Regions from separate parts of the Streptomyces sp. NPDC052299 genome, predicted to be linked through region 1. Evidence: riboswitches for the same ligand, from Rfam matches in the RefSeq annotation. Region 1 holds a riboswitch; each other region holds the start of a gene.

Region 1 (5,203 bases):
TCGAGCCGGTCATCCGCGGCGGCGGCGGGCCTGCGCGACTGCGGCGATGCCGAGGAGCAGCACCGCGCCGATCCCGACGAGGACGCCCGCGGACGGGCCGCCGTCGTCGCCGTGGCCGCCGGTGGAGGCGGCGTCGGACGCGGCGGCCGAGGCGGGTGCCTTGCTGCCGCCGGCCGTGCCGTCGTGGGAAGCGCCGCCGTCCGTGCCGCCGGTCGCGGCGCCGGAGACCTGCTCGCCGCAGCCGGTGGCCGGGTAGCCGGAGATCGCGCAGAGCATCGCGCTCGCGTCGTAGCGCAGCGGCTTGGCGACCGCGGCCAGGGCCTCCGCGCTGCTCGCGTCCTTCGCCACCCGTGCGCAGGCGGTGCGCGGCGGGGGCGGCGTCTCGCCGTCCGGCGCGTCGGCCGCGGTGCCCGGGTCGATGACGACGGCGACGCGCTTGCTGCCGTCCTTCGCCGGGGTGTCCGCGCAGATCTTCGCGAAGTCGGGGGCGTTGCGCGGCTTGGAGGCGTCCTGGGAGTCCGCGCTCACCGAGAAGCGGAACCCCTGCACCGAGCCGTCCTCGGGCCGGACGAGCGACGGCCCCTGGGTGGCGTACGACCAGCCGCTCCCGGAGCCCTCCCAGAACGACCAGTAGCGGTAGCCCGCCGCCTGCGCCGTGCCCGCGCCGAGCAGCGCCAGGACGGCACCGAGGACGAGGAGCGCGAGCGCCCGTCCGACGCGGCGGTGGGGCTGCCGGGTGGCCTCGGACCGGGCGGCCACGCCCCGGCACGCACGCTTCCGGCGTTGTCGTCGGTCAGCGACGCTCCGCGTCGACTCCCTCCTCTGCCTTGGAATCGCACGCACCGGACCGCGTCCGCTCGACCGGCCCGAGGCCACCCGGCAGCCCCTCACAGCTGCTGGTTCTTGCGGCGGCCGCTGATCAGGAAGCCGGCGCCCGCGCCGACCGCGAGGCCGATGCCGACGAACCACCAGACGCCGCCGATGCCGTCGCCGTCGCCGCTGTCCTTCTTCTCCTCGTCCTCCGTGGCCGTCGGCTCCGGCTTCTTCACGGCGGCCGGCTCGGGGCCGGTCGCGTTCAGCTGGGCGACGAGGTCGGCGCCGCCGAAGTCGTGGACGTCGGCGCCGGTCGCGTGGGCGGCCAGGATCAGCTGGGCGTAGGCGGCGGGGCCGCTCTGCTTCGCCCAGGCGGCGGAGTTCTTCTTCAGCCAGGCGACCGGGCCGGCCGCCTTGTCCTTGTGCCCGGCGGCGGACAGGGCGACGACCGCGTCGGCGGTGTTGCCGAAGTCGGGCTGCGGCTCGCTGTCCTCGGCGCCGGGCATCTTCGGCAGGTCCAGGTGGCCGTTCTTCGCGAGGGCGGTCGCGAGGTAGGAGGCGCCGTTCTGCGCGGCCTGCTCCGGTTCGAGCGGGGACCCCTGGTGGCAGGCGGGGTCCTTCACGGCCGCGTTGTCCGAGACGACCAGGCCCTTGCCGAGCGCGCCGAGGACACCGGCGGCGGTGGCGTCACCGTTGGCGGCGAGCTTGCCGGACTTGTCGGGCTGGTAGGCGAAGGCGCCGCCGTCCTTGCCGCCGCAGGGGATGGAGAACGTCAGCAGCGCGGCGTACGGGGTCTTGCCGCCGTGCGTCGTCACGTCGCCCAGCTTCTCGCCGGCCCGGGCGAGGGAGCCGATCACGATGGACGTGGAGTTCGCGTCGCTCGGGCTGCCCGCGGTGTAGCCCCAGCCGCCGTCCTCGTTCTGGACGGACTTCAGCCAGCTGACCGCGTTCGCGACGGCGTCCTGGTGGCCGCCGATCGCGCGCAGGGCCTGGGCCGCGGCGGCCGTCGCGTTGGTGTCGACCACCGTCTTGTCGGTGCAGGGCGCGGAGGCGTCCGGACGGTACGCGGGGAAGGCGCCGCTGTCGCACTGCTGGCCGGTCAGCCAGTCGACGGCCTTCGTGGCCGGGGTCACACCGGTGGCCTGCTGCGCGAGGAAGGCGAGTGACTGCCGCCACACCCCGTCGTACGTCGGGTCGCCGGTGCCGTAGAGCCCGGAGGGCAGCGCGGCCGAGGGGGAGGGCGACGGCGACGGCGCGGCGACGGCCGCCGGGGCGGCGGCCGCGCAGAGCGCGGCGGCGGTGACGGCGAGCGCGGCGGCGCTGCGGCGTGCGGTCATGGCGGGCGGTGCCTCTCCTGGGGGCCGGGGACGGCACACACGGCACCAGGCTCCGGCTCCGTATTCCTCGACGGGGCGGGCCGCCGGGGTTCCGGCGGCGTGAGCGGGTCACGACTCGGGCAGGGCATTCCGACTTTCGCCTCGCGGCGGTTTACGGCTGCGGGTCAGTGCCGGATTCGCACCGGCTTCCCCCTGAACGGGCATAGTGACGACGCGGCCAGTCTAGCGGGCGGGGTTTCTTCCCCTCCCCGCCCCTTCCCGAAACCGGGGCGCTGCCCCGGACCCCGCTCCTCAAGCGCCGGAGAGGCTTGGTCTCGCGCCGGGGGCAAAATCAAGCCCCTCCGGCGATTGAGCAGCGGGGGTTCGGGGGCAGCGCCCCCGAGAGGCGTGCCGCCTAGACTCGGGTCCGTGAGCAGTGACGACGCCGCCCTGGATGCGCTGGCGGCCCTCGGGGACCCCGTACGCCGCGGACTGTACCGGCACGTGGCCGCCGCCCAGGGCGACGTCACGCGGGACGCCGCGGCGGACGCGGTCGGGGTGACGCGGGCCGTGGCCGCGTTCCACCTGGACAAGCTCGTGGACGCCGGGCTCCTGGAGGCCGGCTTCCGCCGGCTCTCCGGGCGCACCGGCCCCGGCGCCGGGCGGCCCTCCAAGCTGTACCGGCGGGCGGCCGGCGAGCACGCCGTCTCCGTACCGCCGCGTTCCTACGACACCGTCGGCCAGTTGCTCGCCGAGGTGGTCGAACGGGCCGGGCTCGACAACGAGCTGCAGGCGGCGGCGCGCGCGGCCGGGGAGGCGGCGAGCACGGCGGACCCCGTCGAGGCGCTGCGGGAGCGCGGCTACGAACCGTACTGGGGCTGCGGAAAGCTCCGGCTGCGCAACTGCCCGTTCCACGCGCTGGCCGAGCAATTCCCGGCCCTGGTCTGCGGGATGAACCTCGCCGGGATCGAAGGGCTGCTCCCCGAGGGCTGGAAGGCGGTCATGGAGCCGCTGCCGGAAGGCTGTTGCGTCGCGGTCGAGGGCCCCGAGGGGACCGCCGACTTCTAAAAAAGAATCCGTTGACTTTAGAAGGTTCACCCGGCCATGCTTGGGCCCGTGAACGACTTCCACCTTGCCCAGGTCAACATCGGGCGCATCCTCGCCCCGCTCGACAGCCCCCAGCTCGCCGACTTCGTCGCACAGCTCCCCGAGATCAACGCCCTCGCCGACCACGCCCCCGGCTTCGTCTGGCGGATGGTGGACGACGGCGGGGCCGACGCCACGAGCCTGCGCCCCGAGGACGAGGACCAGTTCCTCCTGTTCAACTGCTCGGTCTGGGAATCGGTCGACGCCCTGAAGGCGTACGTGTACCGCAGCGATCACCTGAGGGTCATGGCCCGCCGCCGCGAGTGGTTCGAGCGCCTGGCCGACCACCACATGGCCCTGTGGTGGGTCCCGGCCGGTCACCGCCCGGGCGTCGAGGAGGCGATGGAACGCATCGCCCTGCTCCGCGCGAAGGGCGACACCCCCGACGCCTTCACCTTCCGCGCCCCGCACCCGCCGCCGGCAGGAAGGTCCTAGAGCATCCGCACATCCGCGTCCGGGAGTTTCGCCCACCAGTGGTGGTAGCGGTTGTAGACCGCCCGCTCGCGGGTGCCGAGGAACGCGGTCAACGCCTCGGCCTCCGCCGCCAGTTCGTCCCAGACGGCGGGCGGCTGCGGGTGGAACGCCGTGGCCTCGACCCCCTCGGTCGTCGGGCGCCACACGCCCGCGACGAAGCCGTCCACCAGCAGGGTCGGCAGCACGTCCCCGTTGCGCCGGATCACCAGCGGGCGGTACTCCGGCGGTATCACCCGGGCCCGGTCCGCGTACGCCAGCAGCGTGGAGTCCCACATCGCCATGAGCCGGGACGGGGCCGGGGTGTCGGCGTCCGGCCGGGAGGCGCCCGGGAGGTCGAACAGCACCTCCCCGCCCGGCCCCCGAAGCCGCTCCACCTCGTCCGCCATGGCCGTCAGCTCCGCCCGGACCGGCGCCCGCCCCACCATCGAGAACTGCGCCACGTCCGCGACCGACGCCGGGCCGAACCCGGCCAGACAGCGCAGGATCAGCGTGCGCAGCGCCGCCCGGTCCACCTCCCGGCCCCGGGGCGCGGGGCCCTCGCCCGCCGCGACGAACGCGGCACGCGCGCCGAAGGACCACGGCGGGCCGGTCGGGACGTGATGCAGCGGGGCGTAGTTCTTCATGCCCCACCACACCGCGTCCTTGCGCTCCGCGCCGTAGAGCTCCGCCAGCCACGCCTGCATCTCGGCCGACGACCTCGGCGTGCGGGCGAACTCCAGGACCCGCGCCACCAGTTCCTCGCCGTCGGCCGCGCTGAGCCCGGACGCGGTGAACCGGGAGCCGAGCCGCGAGCCGTACAGGACCGGCTGCATCGCCGCCCGGAACGCCGGATAGTCCTCGGCGTGCACCGCGTGCAGCGTGATCCGCATGAGCGTCGCCTTCACCACCGACCGCTCCGCGAAGGCCGCGTCGAGCGCCTCCGGGGTGAAGCCCGAGAGCCGGTTCCACAGGGCGATGTACGGCGAGGCCGGCTGCTGGGCCTGGAGCGCGACCACCCGCCGCACCCCGTCGGCCGCCGTCAGCGGCTCACGGGCCAGAAGGAGCTGACGGCTGAGGGTCGCCCGGTTGAGGGCGCGCGCGGTGATCGTCACGGTTCAGGATTCTGCCCGCCGGAGCGGTCGCGTGTCCCGGGCGGCCCCCGACAACAGATGCAGCCGCAGAGCCAGTTGGAGTTCCAGCGCTCGGTCCGGCTCGTTCCAGTCGCGGCCCAGCAGCACCTGGACGCGGTCCAGGCGCTGCACCACCGTGTTGACGTGGACGTGCAGCTCGTCCTTGGCCCGGATCAGGCTGCCGCCCGCCCCGAAGTACGCGCTCAGCGTCCGCACCAGCTGCGTGCCGCGCTGTGCGTCGTACTCCAGCAGCGGCCCCAGCGTCGCCGCCACGAAGCCGTCCACGTCCTGCGCGTTGCCCAGCACCACGCCCAGGAACCCCAGCTCCTCCACGCACGCGCCCTC
Region 2 (5,203 bases), on a different contig from region 1:
AGGAAGACCATGAGCACGATCCACCCCCGTATCACCGACGTACTCAGCCGTACCTTCAAGGTGCCCGTGGCCGAGATCCTTCCGGACTCCACCATGGACAGCCTGGACATGGACTCCCTCGCGGCGGCCGAGTTCGCCGTCGTCCTCCGGGAGACCACCGGGGTCGAGCTGGACACGGGCACCCTCACCCGGGGGACCACCCTCGCCGAGCTGACGGCGCACCTCGACGCGGCGGTGGGCGCCGCCCGATGAGGACACCGGCCATCGCCGTCACCGGTCTCGGCATGATCACCCCGGTCGGCAACGACACCGAGTCCACCTGGGAGGGGGTGTGCGCGGCTGTGAGCCCGGCCCGCCACATCCCCGCGCTCGCCGGGTGCGCGATCGACTTCGCCTGCGTGGTCGACGGCGTCGACCTGGACGCCGAGATCGGCCGCCGTACGGCCTTCCGGATGGGCCGGTACGTCAAGTTCGCGGTCCTGGCCGCCCGGGAGGCCGTCGCCGACGCCGGGCTCGACCCGGCCGGCTGGGACGGCAGCCGGGTCGCGGTCGTCGTCGGCACCAGCAGCGGCGGCTCCGCGCACCTCACCGACCAGGCGCTGGTGCTGGAGCGGCGGGGCCCGGAGGCCACCTCGCCCGCCGGGGTCCTGCTGACCATCCCCAACATGCCCGCCGCCGAGATCGCGATCGAGATGCGGGCCACCGGACCCAGCATGGCCCCCTGCACGGCCTGTTCGTCCGGCGTCACCGCGCTGTCCGTCGCCCGCGACCTGCTCGCGACCGGGCAGTGCGACGTCGCCATCGCGGGGGCGACCGAGTCGACCGTCTTCCCGATCGCCATGACCGGTTTCGCCCGGTCCGGCGCCGCCGCCCGCGCGGACGGCGACCTGTCCCGGCTCAGCAGGCCCTTCGCCGCCGACCGCGCCGGACTCGTCATGGGCGAAGGAGCCGCCGTCATGGTGCTGGAACGCGCCGCCGACGCGGAGGCCAGGGGCGCCGAACCCAGGGCCCTGATCGCCGGCACCGGGGCCACCACGGACGCCCACCACCCCACCAGCCCGCACCCCGACGGGCGGGTCGCCCGGGCCGCCGTCGAGGCCGCCCTGCGCGACGCGGGCTGGCGGTCCGACGAGGTGGAGCACGTCAACGCGCACGGCACCGCGACCGTACGCAACGACGCCGCCGAGGCCGCGCTGATCAGCCGGGTGTACCCGCACCGGCCACCCGTCACCGCCCCCAAGGGCGTGCTGGGGCACTGCATGGGCGCGGCCGGGGCGATCGAGGCGGGGCTGACGATCCTCACCCTCCAGCGCGGGGTCGTCCCACCGGTCGCCAACCTGGACGCGCCCGCGCCCGGGTTCGACATCGACTGCGTCACGAAGGTGCCGCTGGTGCGGCCGGTCCGCCGGGCCGTCAGCCACTCCTTCGGCTTCGGCGGGCACAACGCGGTCGTGGCCCTCCAGCGCCCCTGACCGGCCGATCCCTGGCGGGCGAGGGCGCCGCTGAGCTGCGCGTAGGCCCGTGGTAGCGTGCCGGAGCCAGTCGAACTCCTCGTGGGAGTCAGGGAATCCGGTGCGAATCCGGAACTGACGCGCAGCGGTGAGGGGGACGGGCGGGGCCACGGCCACTGGGAGACCCGGCGTCTCCCGGGAAGGCGTCCCGTCCGAGCGAACCCGAGTCCGAAGACCTGCTGGCGACCGCCGCCCGGGACCGGGCGGCGGACCGTACAGCGGGCCCCGCGCATGGGCCCAGAGACGCCGAGGTATGCCCCGTGCCGCCCCTACGTTGTGCCGTTCCGCTCACCGTCGCCCTCCTGCTGCTGACGGCCTGCCAAGGGGCCCCGTCCGGAAGGGCCGACGCCTCCGGCCGGACGGACGGCTATCCGGTCACGCTCAGGAACTGCGGGCGCACCGTCACCGTGGACGCCCCGCCCCGGCGCGCGGTCTCCGTCGACCAGGGCACCACGGAGATCCTGCTCTCGCTCGGCCTCCAGGACCGGATGGCCGCCACCGCCACCTGGACCGACCCGGTGATGAAGGGCCTGGAGAAGGCCAACGCGGGCGTGAAGCGGATCGCCGACAACCGGCCCTCGTCCGAGAAGGTCCTCGACCAGGAGCCCGACTTCGTCGCGGCCGACTTCGAGTCGACGCTCGCCAAGGGCGGTGTCGCCCCGCGCGCACAGTTCGAGGAGCTGGGCGTCCCCACCTACGTCGCGCCCGCCGACTGCGCCGCCAAGGACAACACCAAGGACGGCGACGGCGTCCGCAGCGGCGCCCTGACCATGGACAGCGTCTACGCCGAAGTGCGCGACCTGGCCCGGGTGTTCGGCGTGCCCGAGCGCGGCGAGAAGCTGGTCGCGCGGCTCCGCGAACGCATCCGCAAGGCCACCGACGGCATCGACGCGTCCGGTACCTCCGTCATGTACTGGTTCGCCAACTCCGAGGCCCCCTACCTGGCGGGCTGCTGCGGGGCGCCGGGCATCATCACCCGGGAGCTCGGCCTGAAGAACGTCTTCGACGACACCCACGACGAATGGCCCCAGATCAACTGGGAGACCGTCGCCGACCGCAACCCGGACGTGCTCGTCGTCGGCGACCTCACCCGCAAGTCGCAGACCGCCGAGAGCGCCGCCGGGAAGATCGCCTTCCTGGAGTCCAACCCCGTCACGAAGAAGATGGACGCCGTACGCCACAAGCGCTACGTCCTGCTCAGTGGCCAGGCCATGAACCCGACCATCCGCACGGTCGAGGGCGTCGAACTGGTGGCCGCCGGGCTGCGCGACCTCGGACTCGCGGGGTGACGGCCACCGGCCGGCTCGCCGGCCCGTCCGAGAAGGCCCCGCACGGCGAGGCGCCGGGAGCGGCGCCCGCACGCCCCCGGCTGCGCGGACTGCGCGGCGGCCTCCTGTGGGCCGGCGGCCTCCTGCTGCTCGCCCTGTCCGTCGCGGTCGCCGTCACCATCGGACCGGCCCGGATCTCCGTCGTGGACGTGTGGTCCGCCGTCGCCGCCCATCTCGGCATCGGCGAGGCCCGGCTCAGCCCGATCCGCGACGGCATCATCTGGAACCTGCGCATGCCGCGCACCCTGCTCGCCGCCGTCTGCGGGGCCGGCCTCGCGGTCTGCGGGACCGTCATGCAGTCCCTGCTGCGCAATCCGCTCGCCGACCCCTTCGTCCTCGGCGTCTCCTCCGGCGCGTCCACCGGCGCTGTCCTGGTCGTCGTGCTCGGCGTCGGCGGGGGAGCGGTGACGCTGCCGGCCGGAGCGTTCGTCGGGGCCCTCTGCTCCTTCGCCCTGGTGATGCTGCTCAGCCACACCCTGGGCGGCTCCACCGACCGGGTCGTGCTCTCCGGCGTGGCGGCGATGCAGCTCTTCTCGGCGCTGACCTCGTTCGTCGTCATGACGGCCGCCGACGCCGAGCAGACCCGCGGGGTGCTGTTCTGGCTGCTCGGCTCGCTCGGCGGAGTCGGCTGGACCGACGTCTGGGTCTGCTCCGCCGTCCTCGCCGTCAGCCTGCTGATCTGCCTGGGCCACGCCCGTACGCTCGACGCCTTCGCCTTCGGGCAGGACGCGGCCGCGGCCCTCGGCGTGAACGTCGGCCGTGTCCGGACCGTCCTGCTCTGCACGACCGCGCTCCTGACCGCCGCCCTCGTCAGCTCGGCCGGGGCCGTCGGCTTCGTCGGGCTCGTCCTGCCGCACGCCGCCCGCGCCCTCACCGGCTCGGGCCACCGCCGGCTGCTGCCGGTCACCGCGCTCGCCGGGGCCGTCTTCCTCGTCTGGGTCGACACGCTCGCCCGGACCGTCCTCGATCCCCAGGAGGTCCCGGTGGGCGTCGTCACCGCCCTGATCGGCGTGCCCGCCTTCGTCGTCGTCCTCCACCGCACCAGGCGGCCCGCGTGACCGGGGCGGCGGCCGAGGGCCTGCGGGCCGCACGGGTCGGCCGGGAAGCCGGCGGCCGCCTTCTCCTGGACGGCGTGACCCTCGCCCCGGAGCCCGGCACCACCGTGGGTTTGATCGGCCCCAATGGCTCCGGCAAGTCCACGCTGCTGCGCATCCTCGCCGGGGTCCTCGCCCCGCATATGGGCGTCGTCACCCTGGACGGCGCCACCCTGCCCGCCGTCGGGCGCCGCGCGGTGGCCCGCCGCGTCGCGGTCGTGGACCAGCACGCCGTCACCCAGGAGGAGCTGAGCGTCCTGGACGTCGTGCGCCTGGGCCGCATCCCGCACCGCCGCGCCTGGGCCGCCCCGACGGAGGAGGACGCGGCGGCGGTGGACGAGGCGCTGGAGCGTACCGGGCTCGCCTCCCGGCGCGACCAGTCCTGGCACACGCTCTCCGGCGGGGAGCGCCAGCGCGTCCAGATCGCCCGCGCGCTCGCCCAGCGGCCGCGCGAACTCCTGCTGGACGAGCCGACCAACCACCTGGACATCCAGCACCAGCTGGAACTGCTCTCCCTGGTCGCCTCGCTCCCGCTGACCGCCGTCGTCGCCCTGCACGACCTGAATCTGGCCGCCATGTTCTGCGACCGGATCGTGGTGCTGAGCGGCGGACGGGCGGTCGCCCGCGGGACCCCGGAGCAGGTGATCACCGAGGAGCTGATCCAGGAGGTGTACCGGGTCAGGGCCGTCGTGACCCCGGACGGGCCGCAGGGCAGACCCTCCGTGCGCTTCCTGCCCTGACCGGTCCCGGCACACGAGAGGGCGGGCCCGTCGGCGGGCCCGCCCTTCGCCTGTGGTGCGGTGCGGCGGTCATGCCGGCGGGGTCAGCGGTGGCGTCCTCGGCCCATGTCGCCGCCGGTGTCCTTGCCACCCATGTCCTTGCCGCCCTTGGTGGTGCCGTCCGCGTAGTCGATCTGCTCCTTGCGCAGCTCGGCGGAGACCTCCTTCTGCTCCGTGACCCTCTGGGTCTCCATCCGGACGCGCTCGACCGGGACGGTCTCCTTGCGCATCGTGGCGCGTTCCGCGTGCAGGGTGACCTCCACGTCCTGCTCCGTCAGGTCGCCCGTTCGCGCGGCCGTCCGGTCGCCCGGCTGCAGCGGCTCACGGACCACCCGTACCTCCTCGTGCGAGACCGGCACGCTGCGCGTGACGTTCTCGGTGACGACGTACTTGTGCAGGCGGGCCTTGCCGCTCTCGTACTCCTCGGTGCCGATGTGCAGCTGCTCCTCGGAGCGGATCATCTCCTCCTTGCCGCCCAGGTCGGCCCCGGA
Region 3 (5,203 bases), on a different contig from region 1:
CAGCACCGCGCCCTTGACGGCGCCCATGCGCTGCCGGGCGGCCATCGACCCGGAGGCGTCCACGACGAACAGCACGAGATTCCCCTCGCGCCCCTCCCGCGTCGCCTGCCGCAGATCGTCCCGCCGCACCACCAGCCCCCGCCCGGACCGGCCCCGCGCCCGCTGGTGCGGGGCGGCGGCCAGGACCGTCGCGGCCAGATGCAGCTTGGTCAGCGCGCCCTCGGGCCGCCGCGCACCGGTCGTCCGCCCGTGCTCGGTGCGCGCCCGGGACCGCCGCCCCGCCGCGCCCTCGCCGAGACCGGGCACGCTCAGCATCTTCGTACGGAACGGCTCACCCGCCCGTACGGGCTGCTGCTCACCGCCCTGACCGGGCACGGGGGCCCCGGGCGTGTCGTCCGCCCCGTCGGCGGGCGCGGGCGGCGTGTCGGGCCCGTCCCCCCGCGGCGGCAGCCCGCCGCCACCCCCGCCGCCCCCGCCGTCACCGGGGCCGTCCGGCTCCGGTTCGTCGTCCCCGCCGCCGTTCCGCTCCAGCGTGTCGTCCAGCTTGTCCTCGTCCAGCCCCGGCGCGTCGAAGGGGTTGCGCCGCCTCCGGTGGGGGAGCGCGAGCAGGGCCGCCTGCCGGACGTCCTCGGCGCTCACAGCGGTGCGCCCCGCCCACGCGGCCAGCGCGGTCGCGGTCCTGGCCATGACGATGTCCGCCCGCATCCCGTCGACCTCGAAGGCCGCGCAGGTCGCCGCGATCTGCCGCAACGCCTTGTCACCGAGCACCACTTCGGGCAGCAGCGCCCGCGCGGCGGTGATCCGGCCCCGCAACTCCGCCTCCTCGTCGGCCCAGCGCGCCGCGAAGCCCGCAGGATCGTCCTCGTAGGCGAGCCGCCGCCGCACGACCTCCACCCGCTGGTCCGTCTCGCGGGACGCCGCGACCTCGACGGTCAGCCCGAACCGGTCGAGCAACTGCGGCCGCAACTCGCCCTCTTCGGGATTCATCGTCCCCACCAGCAGGAACCGCGCCGCATGCCGTACGGAGACGCCCTCGCGCTCCACGTACGAGGCACCCATGGCCGCCGCGTCGAGCAGCAGGTCCACCAGATGGTCGTGGAGGAGATTGACCTCGTCCACGTACAGGATTCCGCGGTGCGCGTCCGCGAGCAGCCCCGGCTCGAAGGCCTTCACGCCCTCCGCGAGGGCCCGTTCGATGTCGAGCGCCCCGACGAGCCGGTCCTCGGACGCCCCGACCGGCAGCTCCACGGTCCGCGCCGCCCGCGACACGCCCGCAGCGTCCTCGTGCGGCCCGTCCGGACACGCCGGATCGGGCGACGCCGGGTCGCAGGAGAACCGGCATCCCGGCACGACGGCGACCTCCGGCATCAGCGCGGCCAGCGCGCGCACGGCGGTCGACTTCGCGGTGCCCTTCTCGCCGCGGACCAGGACCCCGCCCACGGCCGGGCTGACCGCGTTGAGCAGCAGCCCGAGCCGCAGGTCGTCCTGGCCGACGACGGCGGTGAAGGGGTAGGGCGTACTCACAGGGCCTCCTTGACGGGGATGGCGGGCGCGCCGGGCGGGATGAACGGCAGACCGGACGGCGCGCCCGACTCGACGAGCCGCCACAGCGCGTCGGTGTCCGCGTGTTCCTCGATCAGGTCGCCGAGGCGGTCGAGCTGTTCCTCGCGCAGGGCGGCGAAGCAGGTGTCGGGCGCGGGCACGAAGCGGCGGCCGGTGAGCCGGGCGACCTCGGCCAGGAACCGGCGGCGGAAGGCGTCGCTCTCCAGGGAACCGTGCCAGTGCGTGCCCCACACGGCCCCGGACCGGCAGCCGTCCAGCGGGGTGCCCCGGCCGTCCGTCAGGAACGGTTCGCCGCCGCGCACATCGGCGACCCCGTGGTGGATCTCGTAGCCCTCGACGGGCTCGCCGAGCGCCACGCCGGACGGCCGGGCCAGGGTCTTCTCGCGCTCGAAGCGGACGCGCACGGGCAGCAGGCCGAGCGCGTCCACCCGCCCGGCGCGCGACTCCACCTCGTCCTCGACGCGCTCGCCCAGGATCTGGTAGCCGCCGCAGATGCCGAGCACCGGCCGCCCCTCGGCGGCGCGCCGCCGCAGCGCCCCGGCGAGCCCGCGCTCGCGCAGCCAGGCGAGCGCCTTCACGGTGCCCCGGGTGCCGGGCACGATGACGAGGTCGGCGTCGGCCAGCTCCTCGGGCCGGTCCACGAAGCGGACGACGACGCCCGGTTCGGCGGCCAGCGCGTCCACATCGGTGAAGTTCGACATCAGCGGGATCGCGCACACGGCGACGCGCAGGACGTCCTCGCCGTGCGGCGGGGCGACCGTCGACTCCCGTACGGTGCCGCGCAGCGACACCCGCAGGCCGTCCTCCTCGTCGATGCCGAGCCCGTGCGCGAACGGCAGCACCCCGTACGTGGGACGGCCCGTCAGGTCCCGCAGCATGTCGAGCCCCGGCTCGAGCAGCGAGACGTCGCCCCGGAACTTGTTGACCAGATACCCGGCGATCAGCTCCTGGTCCTCCGGCGCGAGCAGCGCGGTCGTCCCGAAGAACGAGGCGAACACCCCGCCCCGGTCGATGTCCCCGACCACCACGACCGGGAAGCGCGCGGCCCGGGCGACGCCCATGTTCACGATGTCCGTGCGGCGCAGGTTGATCTCGGCGGGCGAGCCCGCGCCCTCGCAGATCACCGCGTCGTAGGTGCTCCGCAGCTGCTCCAGACAGTCCGTGACGGTGGACAGCAGGCGCTCCTGCCGTCCGCCGTGGTAGCCGCGGGCGCTCATCTCGCCGACCGGCCTCCCCATCAGGACGACCTGGCTGGAGCGGTCGCCGCCGGGCTTGAGCAGCACCGGGTTCATCAGGGCGGTCGGCTCGACGCGGGCGGCCTGGGCCTGCATCGCCTGGGCCCGGCCGATCTCGGCGCCCTCGCGGGTGACGAAGGAGTTCAGCGACATGTTCTGCGCCTTGAACGGGGCGACCTTCACGCCCCGGCGCACCAGCCAGCGGCAGATGCCCGCCGTGACGACGCTCTTGCCCGCGTCCGAAGTGGTCCCGGCGACCAGCAGTCCACCGCTCATATCGCTCTCCGTCCAGCCGTACGCGATCCGTGAGGTCTCCGGGCCCGCCGCGCCAGGGCCGCCGTGCCGAGCCGGGCGGCCACGGTGACGCCGAGGGCGAGCACGCCCACCCGGCGCGAGAGGCGCACGGCGCGCTCGATGTCCGCCGTCTCCACCGCCCGCCCGGCCGCACCGTTGAGCACGGGCCGGTGCTCGACGCGCCCGCCGTACGCCAGGGTCCCGCCCAGCCGTACGCCGAGCGCCCCGGCGAACGCGGCCTCCACGGGCCCCGCGTTGGGGCTCGGGTGCTTGGCGGCATCCGCCCGCCAGGCCCGTACCGCCTCCCGGGGACGGCCGCCGGAGGCCACGGCGAGCAGGGCGGTGAGCCGGGCGCCGGGCCAGCCCGCGAGGTCGTCGAGCCGGGCCGAGGCCCAGCCGTACCGCAGGTGGCGGGGCGACTTGTGGCCGACCATCGCGTCGAGCGTGTTGGCGGCGCGGAATCCGACGAGCCCGGGGACACCGGCGAGGGCGCCCCAGACGAGGGCGCCGACCACGGCGTCCGAGGTGTTCTCGGCGACGGACTCGACCACGGCGCGCGCGATCCCGGGGCCGTCCAGCGCCTGCGGGTCGCGCCCGCACAGATGGGGCAGCCGCTCCCGGGCAGACTCGATGTCGCCCGCGGCGAGCGCCCCGCCGATGGCCCGGGCCTCCCGCCCCAGCGACGTACCGCCGACGACGGACCAGGTGGCGGCGGCGGTCAGGGCCACGGACGCGGCGGGGTGGCTCCGCAGGGCGCGGGCGGCGAGCGCGGCGCTCCCGGCGGCGCCCCCGGCGCAGATCAGGGTGTGCAGGGCGCCCCGGCCGCGGTGGTCGCGCCAGAGCCGGTCCTCGACGGCTGCGGCGGCCCGCCCGAAGGCGGCGACCGGGTGCCCCCTGCGCGGGTCACCGAGCAGCAGGTCGCCGATCAGGCCGGCGGTGGCGCCGTACGCGTAGATGCGATCGGCACGCACGGTTCAGCCGGCCGTGCCGGAGTCCGCCGACGAGGGCTGTGGGAAGAGGGGCGCACGGCAGCCGGGCATGGCGATATGTCCTCACTCAGGGTCCGCGCCCTGGTTCGACGTGACGGCGACAGGGAGTCTCCTGGCTTCCGGATCGGCGGATTCCCCCGGTCTTCCAGCCCGCTCGCGCGGGCCGTGACGTGCGGTGGGGGACCGCTCCCCGGTGACAGTGGCGGGACCGCGCCGGATTCGCACCGGCTTCCTCTGCTGTCGCCGTAATGGCTCCGGCAGTCCACCACGCCCCGCGAACGCCCGTCAACTCGCCGTTGACCTGCGGCGGTGCGGTGTGGGCGGACGCACATCGGGCCGGACGCGCACGAGGTGCGTCCGGCCCGATGGGGTGGTGAGGCGTCAGGCGACGATCAGATAGATGCCGTACGCGACCGCCGCCGCGCACAGCCCGAAGCAGACGTACGCCCCGGCCCGCGCCAGCAGGACCGATCCGCCCGCCGTACCGCCCCCGGCGGCCGCTTCCGGCTGCCTGGAGAGGCCGACGATGCCGAGCGTGAAGAGGCCCACCAGGGCGACCGTGGTGACGAGGGAGACGCCGAAGACGGTGCCCAGAGCTGCCCAGTCGATGTTCATACGGGTTGTCCTTTACCGGAGTACCGGGGTCTGTCAGACCGTGGCGGGTCGGGCCGGATCGGCGGCGACGGGACCGGCGGGCGCCGGAATGGTGGCGGCGAGGTCGTGCGCCTGGGCCGCGGTGGGCGGCGGGCTCACGGCGGCGATGGCCTGGGTGACGACACCCGCGGGCTCGGCCGGGGCCACGTCCTCGGTGCCGGGTGCGACATCGCCGTGGCCGACGGGCTTGCGGCGCGAGAGCACCCAGATCGCCCCGGAACCGGCGACCAGGAGGGCCGCGACGACCACGACGCCCCAGGTGCCCTGCTTCGTCAGGAACTCGGCGCCCGCGCCGACCAGGCCGGCGGCCGGCAGGGTCAGGCCCCAGGCGACGAACATCCGGGTGGCGGTGGACCAGCGGACCACGCCCCCGGCACGGCCGAGTCCCGCGCCCATCACGGCCCCGGAGCAGGACTGCGTGGTGGAGAGGGAGAAGCCGAGGTGCGAGGAGGCCAGGATGACGGTGGC
Region 4 (5,203 bases), on a different contig from region 1:
AGGACAGTAGAGGCATGAACACATTCCTGAACTTCCTCGGCATTTCCGCACTTTTTACCCTCGTCCTGCTGCCCGCACTGGTCGGCATGGCCCGCGAGCGCCGCATCGACCGCGAGCTGCGCGAAGCGGAACAGGACCGGAGCACCCGCCCACCGCAGAGCGCGGACGCCGCGCGGCCGGCGGGGGCCGCACGGCGTCCGTACGTCAGGAGCTGGGCGAGGATCTAGGGGCTGTCCGCCTAGAAGTCGTCGTCGAAGGCGACCGTGCCCTCCACGGCCACCTGGTACGCCGACGGGCGCCGCTCGAAGAAGTTCGTGAGCTCCTGGACCCCCTGGAGCTCCATGAACGAGAACGGGTTCTGCGATCCGTACACGGCCGGGAAGCCCAGCCGGGCGAGCCGCTGGTCGGCGACGCACTCCAGGTACGCGCGCATCGACTCGGTGTTCATGCCGGGCAGCCCGTCACCGCACAGGTCGCGGCCGAACTGCAGCTCCGCCTCGACGGCCTCCTTCAGCATGTCGGTGACCTGCTGCCGGAGGGCGTCGTCGAAGAGGTCCGGCTCCTCCTTGCGGACCGTGTCCACGACCTCGAACGCGAAGTTCATGTGCATGGTCTCGTCGCGGAAGACCCAGTTGGTCCCGGTGGCGAGGCCGTGCAGCAGCCCGCGCGAGCGGAACCAGTACACGTACGCGAAGGCGCCGTAGAAGAACAGCCCCTCGATGCACGCCGCGAAGCAGATCAGGTTCAGCAGGAAGCGGCGGCGGTCCGCCTTCGACTCCAGCCGGTCGATCTTCTCCACCGAGTCCATCCAGCGGAAGCAGAACTGCGCCTTCTCGCGGATCGAGGGGATGTTCTTGACCGCCGCGAACGCCGCCGCGCGGTCGTCCGGGTCGGGCAGATAGGTGTCGAGCAGCGTCAGATAGAACTGGACGTGCACGGCCTCCTCGAACAGCTGCCGCGACAGATAGAGCCGGGCCTCGGGGGAGTTGATGTGCTTGTACAGCGTCAGCACCAGGTTGTTGGCGACGATCGAGTCACCGGTCGCGAAGAACGCGACCAGCCGCCCGATCAGGTGCTGCTCGGCGGGCGTCATCCTCGCGAGGTCCGGCACGTCCGAGTGGAGGTCGACCTCCTCCACGTGCCAGGTGTTCTTGATCGCGTCCCGGTAGCGCTCGTAGAAGTCCGGGTAGCGCATGGGCCGCAGGGTCAGCTCGAAGCCCGGGTCGAGCAGGTTCTGATCGGTGGTCGTGGTGGTCATTACTGGCACGCCTCGCAGGACTCGGGGTTTTCCAGGGAGCAGGCGATGGCATCCGCGTCGGGCGCCTGCGCCTGCTGTACGGGGACGGGCGCGGCGGCCGGCGCCGACCCGGAAGCGGCCCGGGCGATCCGGGTCGCCGGACGCGACCGCAGGTAGTACGTCGTCTTCAGGCCCTGCTTCCAGGCGTACGCGTACATCGAGGAGAGCTTGCCGATCGTCGGCGTCTCCAGGAACAGGTTGAGCGACTGGCTCTGGTCGAGGAACGGTGTACGGGCCGCCGCCATGTCGATCAGGCCGCGCTGCGGGATCTCCCACGCGGTGCGGTACAGCGCCCGCACGTCCGCCGGAATCCACCCGAAGCCCTGCACCGAGCCGTTCGACTCGCGCAGCGCCTCACGCGTCCGCGCGTCCCACACGCCGAGTCGCTTCAGCTCGTCCACCAGATAGCCGTTGACCTGGAGGAACTCCCCGCTCAGGGTCTCCCGCTTGAAGAGGTTGGAGACCTGGGGCTCGATGCACTCGTAGACCCCGGCGATCGACGCGATCGTCGCGGTCGGGGCGATGGCCAGGAGCAGCGAGTTGCGCATCCCGGTCCGCGCGATCCGGGCCCGCAGCGCCTCCCAGCGCTCCGGCCAGTTCAGCTCCACGTCGTAGTGGTCCGGGTGCAGCACCCCGCGCGCGGCCCGGGTCCTGGACCAGGCGGGCAGCGGACCGGACCGCTCCGCGAGGTCGCAGGACGCCTCGTAGGCCGCGAGCATGACGCGCTCGGCGATCTTCGTGGAGAGCGCCCGGGCCTCGAGGGAGTCGAAGGGCAGCCGCAGTCGGAAGAAGACGTCCTGGAGACCCATCGCGCCCAGGCCCACCGGCCGCCAGCGGGCGTTGGACCGGCCGGCCTGCTCGGTCGGGTAGAAGTTGATGTCCACGACCCGGTCGAGGAAGGTCACCGCGGTCCGCACGGTGGCGTCCAGCCGCTCCCAGTCGATCGAGCCGTCGGCCACGAACGCGCCGAGGTTGACCGAGCCGAGGTTGCAGACGGCCGTCTCGCCGTCGTCGGTGACCTCCAGGATCTCGGTGCACAGGTTCGATGAATGCACGACCCGGCCCGGCTCGGCGGTCTGGTTCGCGGTGCGGTTGGAGGCGTCCTTGAACGTCATCCAGCCCTGCCCGGTCTGCGCCAGGGTCCGCATCATCCGGCCGTACAGCTCGCGGGCCGGCATGGTCTTGCGGGCCAGTCCCTTCGCCTCGGCCGCCCGGTACGCGGCGTCGAAGGCGTCGCCCCACAGGTCGGTCAGCTCGGGCACGTCCGCCGGGGAGAACAGCGACCAGGTCCCGTCCGCGTCGACGCGGCGCATGAACTCGTCCGGAATCCAGTGCGCCAGGTTCAGGTTGTGCGTGCGGCGCTGGTCCTCGCCCGTGTTGTCGCGGAGCTCCAGGAACTCCTCGATGTCCGCGTGCCAGGTCTCCAGGTAGACCGCGGCGGCACCCTTGCGGCGCCCGCCCTGGTTCACGGCCGCCACCGAGGCGTCCAGCGTCTTGAGGAACGGCACGATGCCGTTGGAGTGCCCGTTGGTGCCCCGGATCAGCGAGCCCCGGGCGCGGACGCGGGAGTACGAGAGGCCGATGCCGCCCGCGTGCTTCGACAGCCGGGCCACCTGGTGGTAGCGGTCGTAGATCGAGTCCAGCTCGTCCAGCGGCGAGTCCAGCAGGTAGCAGGACGACATCTGCGGGTGGCGGGTCCCGGAGTTGAAGAGCGTCGGCGAGGACGGCAGGTAGTCCAGCCGGCTCATCAGCCCGTACAGCGCCGCGACCTCGTCCAGCGCCCGCTCGGAGGTGTCCTCGGCGAGCCCGGCGGCGACCCGGAGCATGAAGTGCTGGGGGGTCTCGATGACCTGGCGGGTGATCGGGTGGCGCAGCAGGTAGCGGCTGTACAGGGTGCGCAGCCCGAAATACCCGAAGCGGTCGTCGGCCCCGTCCGCGAGGGACCGCTCGACCAGGGCGTCCAGGGCGGCCGCGTGCAGCGTGACGAACTCGGCGGTCCGGTCCGCGATCAGGCCCTCGCGGTGGCCCACGGCGACCGAGGCGGCGAACGAGGTGGCACCCTGCCCGGCGGCCTCGTCCGCGATGGTCCGGGTGAGCAGCCGGGCGGCGAGGCGGGAGTAGGCCGGGTCCTCGGAGATGAGGCCCGCCGCGGCCTCGGTGGCCAGCGAGCGCAGCTCCGCCTCGTCCGACCGGGCGTTGCGGCCGCGCAGGGCGGCGGCGGCGACGCGGCCGGGGTCGGTGTCGGGCAGGTCCGCGGTGAGGTCGGTCAGGGTCCGCAGCAGCGCGGTGCCCGGTCCGTCGTTCTCGGTCCCCGCTGCTCCGGCCGCTGAAACCGGATCGGCTGGCGCGATGGTCACGTGGTGCTCTCCCTCGCTCGGCTCCGGCCAGGCGGGGAGCGGGGGCAGCCGGGCAGGAGGGGGCCCGGGCGGGGCGGCACTCCGTGCGGCGTCCACCGGCCCATCCCACGAGGCCCGGACGTCTGGGCATCCGGTTCGGTCGAGCCGGATGCGCCGTCGGCAGGTCCTCGGACTCGTCGGGTGCGTGAAAGCGCACCGAAAACACCGTTGCGGGACAGTTCCGGATTCGCACCGGATTCCCCTGCGGCGACAGCGAGCATGAGCATACATGTGGGGGCCGCCCCGTCGGGCAGCCCCCACATCTTGTGTCGCGAGGTGTAAGGGTGTGCGGTCAGTGACCGCCGGGCGCCCCCGCCGTGGCCGGCGGCAGCTTCTCCTGCACGCCCGGGTCGCCCGCGTCCGCGGTGTAGTCGGCCGGAGAGGTCTCGTCGGTCCCTGCCGGGGCCTTGACCGCGTTCAGGACGAAGGTGAGGACGACGACGACCACGACGTTCAGCACGAACGCGGTGAGGCCGATGTAGCCGATCTCGCCGAGGCCCGGGATCTCCTTGGAGGACCCGCCGAAGTGCTTCTGTGAGCCGTTCGGGTTCGCGACCCCGTAAGCGGCCAGCGTTCCGTAGACCATGCCGGCCGCCCAGCCGGCGATGAGCGCCCAGCGGTGGAACCACCGGGTGAACAGGCCGCCGACCAGGGCCGGCATGGTCTGGAGAATCCAGATCCCGCCCAGCAGCTGGAAGTTGATCGCGACGGTCTTGTCCATCGTGAGGACGAAGGCGAGCGCGCCGACCTTGACCAGCAGCGAGACCAGCTTGGAGACCTTGGTCTCCTGCTCGGGCGTCGCGTCCGGCTTCAGGAAGTCCTTGTAGATGTTGCGCGTGAACAGGTTCGCCGCGGCGATGGACATGATCGCGGCCGGCACCAGTGCGCCGATGCCGATCGCGGCGAACGCCACCCCGGCGAACCAGTCGGGGAACATGTTCTCGAACAGCTGCGGGATGGCCAGCTGGCCGTTTTCCACCTTGACGCCGGCGGCGATCGCCATGAAGCCGAGCAGCGCGAGCAGGCCCAGCATCAGCGAGTACAGCGGCAGGATCGTCGTGTTGCGGCGGATCACCTCACGGCTGCGGCTGGAGAGCGTCGCCGTGATCGAGTGCGGGTACATGAACAGCGCCAGCGCGGAGCCGAGTGCCAGCGTGGCGTAACCCCAGTGCCCTGCCTCGCCCGGAGCGAGCGCGCCGGTCGGCGGCTTCCCGGGCGGGTTGAACTTGTCCGCGGCGGCCGAGAAGATGTCGTCGAAGCCGCCCAGCTTGATCGGGATGTAGATGATCGCGACGGCGATGACCAGGTAGATCAGCCCGTCCTTGACGAACGCGATCAGCGCGGGCGCCCGCAGTCCCGAGGAGTAGGTGTAAGCGGCGAGCACCGCGAACGCGATCAGCAGCGGCAGGTCCTTGACGAACCAGTTGGTGTTCTCGCCGCCGCCGACTCCCATCACGTCCAGCACCGCCTGGATGCCGACGAGTTGGAGCGCGATGTACGGCATCGTGGC

Evidence for each region. A riboswitch is a leader RNA that binds a small molecule or an ion and turns the genes downstream of it on or off. The one in region 1 is predicted to bind cobalamin.
Region 2: linked by a shared signal. The riboswitch ahead of AB0L33_RS26230 (ABC transporter substrate-binding protein) and the one ahead of AB0L33_RS10590 (prenyltransferase/squalene oxidase repeat-containing protein) in region 1 are both predicted to bind cobalamin.
Region 3: linked by a shared signal. The riboswitch ahead of AB0L33_RS28445 (cobalamin biosynthesis protein) and the one ahead of AB0L33_RS10590 (prenyltransferase/squalene oxidase repeat-containing protein) in region 1 are both predicted to bind cobalamin.
Region 4: linked by a shared signal. The riboswitch ahead of AB0L33_RS12335 (ribonucleoside-diphosphate reductase subunit alpha) and the one ahead of AB0L33_RS10590 (prenyltransferase/squalene oxidase repeat-containing protein) in region 1 are both predicted to bind cobalamin.

Annotation. Positions count from the first base shown of each region.
Region 1 is NZ_JBFAUP010000005.1:155,317-160,519, reverse strand. Features, by position in the region: gene AB0L33_RS10600 (energy-coupling factor transporter transmembrane protein EcfT) at 1-13, opposite strand, end outside; gene AB0L33_RS10595 (SCO2322 family protein) at 10-678, opposite strand; gene AB0L33_RS10590 (prenyltransferase/squalene oxidase repeat-containing protein) at 888-2,150, opposite strand; cobalamin riboswitch at 2,252-2,386, opposite strand; gene AB0L33_RS10585 (helix-turn-helix domain-containing protein) at 2,559-3,197, shown strand; gene AB0L33_RS10580 (DUF3291 domain-containing protein) at 3,246-3,710, shown strand; gene AB0L33_RS10575 (winged helix DNA-binding domain-containing protein) at 3,707-4,840, opposite strand; gene AB0L33_RS10570 (GAF domain-containing protein) at 4,844-5,203, opposite strand, start outside.
Region 2 is NZ_JBFAUP010000017.1:23,535-28,737, reverse strand. Features, by position in the region: gene AB0L33_RS26240 (acyl carrier protein) at 10-252, shown strand; gene AB0L33_RS26235 (beta-ketoacyl-[acyl-carrier-protein] synthase family protein) at 249-1,472, shown strand; cobalamin riboswitch at 1,523-1,710, shown strand; gene AB0L33_RS26230 (ABC transporter substrate-binding protein) at 1,772-2,800, shown strand; gene AB0L33_RS26225 (iron chelate uptake ABC transporter family permease subunit) at 2,881-3,897, shown strand; gene AB0L33_RS26220 (ABC transporter ATP-binding protein) at 3,894-4,673, shown strand; gene AB0L33_RS26215 (PRC and DUF2382 domain-containing protein) at 4,757-5,203, opposite strand, start outside.
Region 3 is NZ_JBFAUP010000020.1:51,615-56,817, reverse strand. Features, by position in the region: gene AB0L33_RS28455 (putative cobaltochelatase) at 1-1,524, opposite strand, end outside; gene AB0L33_RS28450 (cobyric acid synthase) at 1,521-3,074, opposite strand; gene AB0L33_RS28445 (cobalamin biosynthesis protein) at 3,071-4,063, opposite strand; cobalamin riboswitch at 4,187-4,317, opposite strand; gene AB0L33_RS28440 (hypothetical protein) at 4,463-4,696, opposite strand; gene AB0L33_RS28435 (inorganic phosphate transporter) at 4,730-5,203, opposite strand, start outside.
Region 4 is NZ_JBFAUP010000006.1:109,546-114,748, forward strand. Features, by position in the region: gene AB0L33_RS12325 (hypothetical protein) at 15-227, shown strand; gene AB0L33_RS12330 (ribonucleotide-diphosphate reductase subunit beta) at 239-1,258, opposite strand; gene AB0L33_RS12335 (ribonucleoside-diphosphate reductase subunit alpha) at 1,258-3,654, opposite strand; cobalamin riboswitch at 3,795-3,927, opposite strand; gene mctP (monocarboxylate uptake permease MctP) at 3,986-5,203, opposite strand, start outside.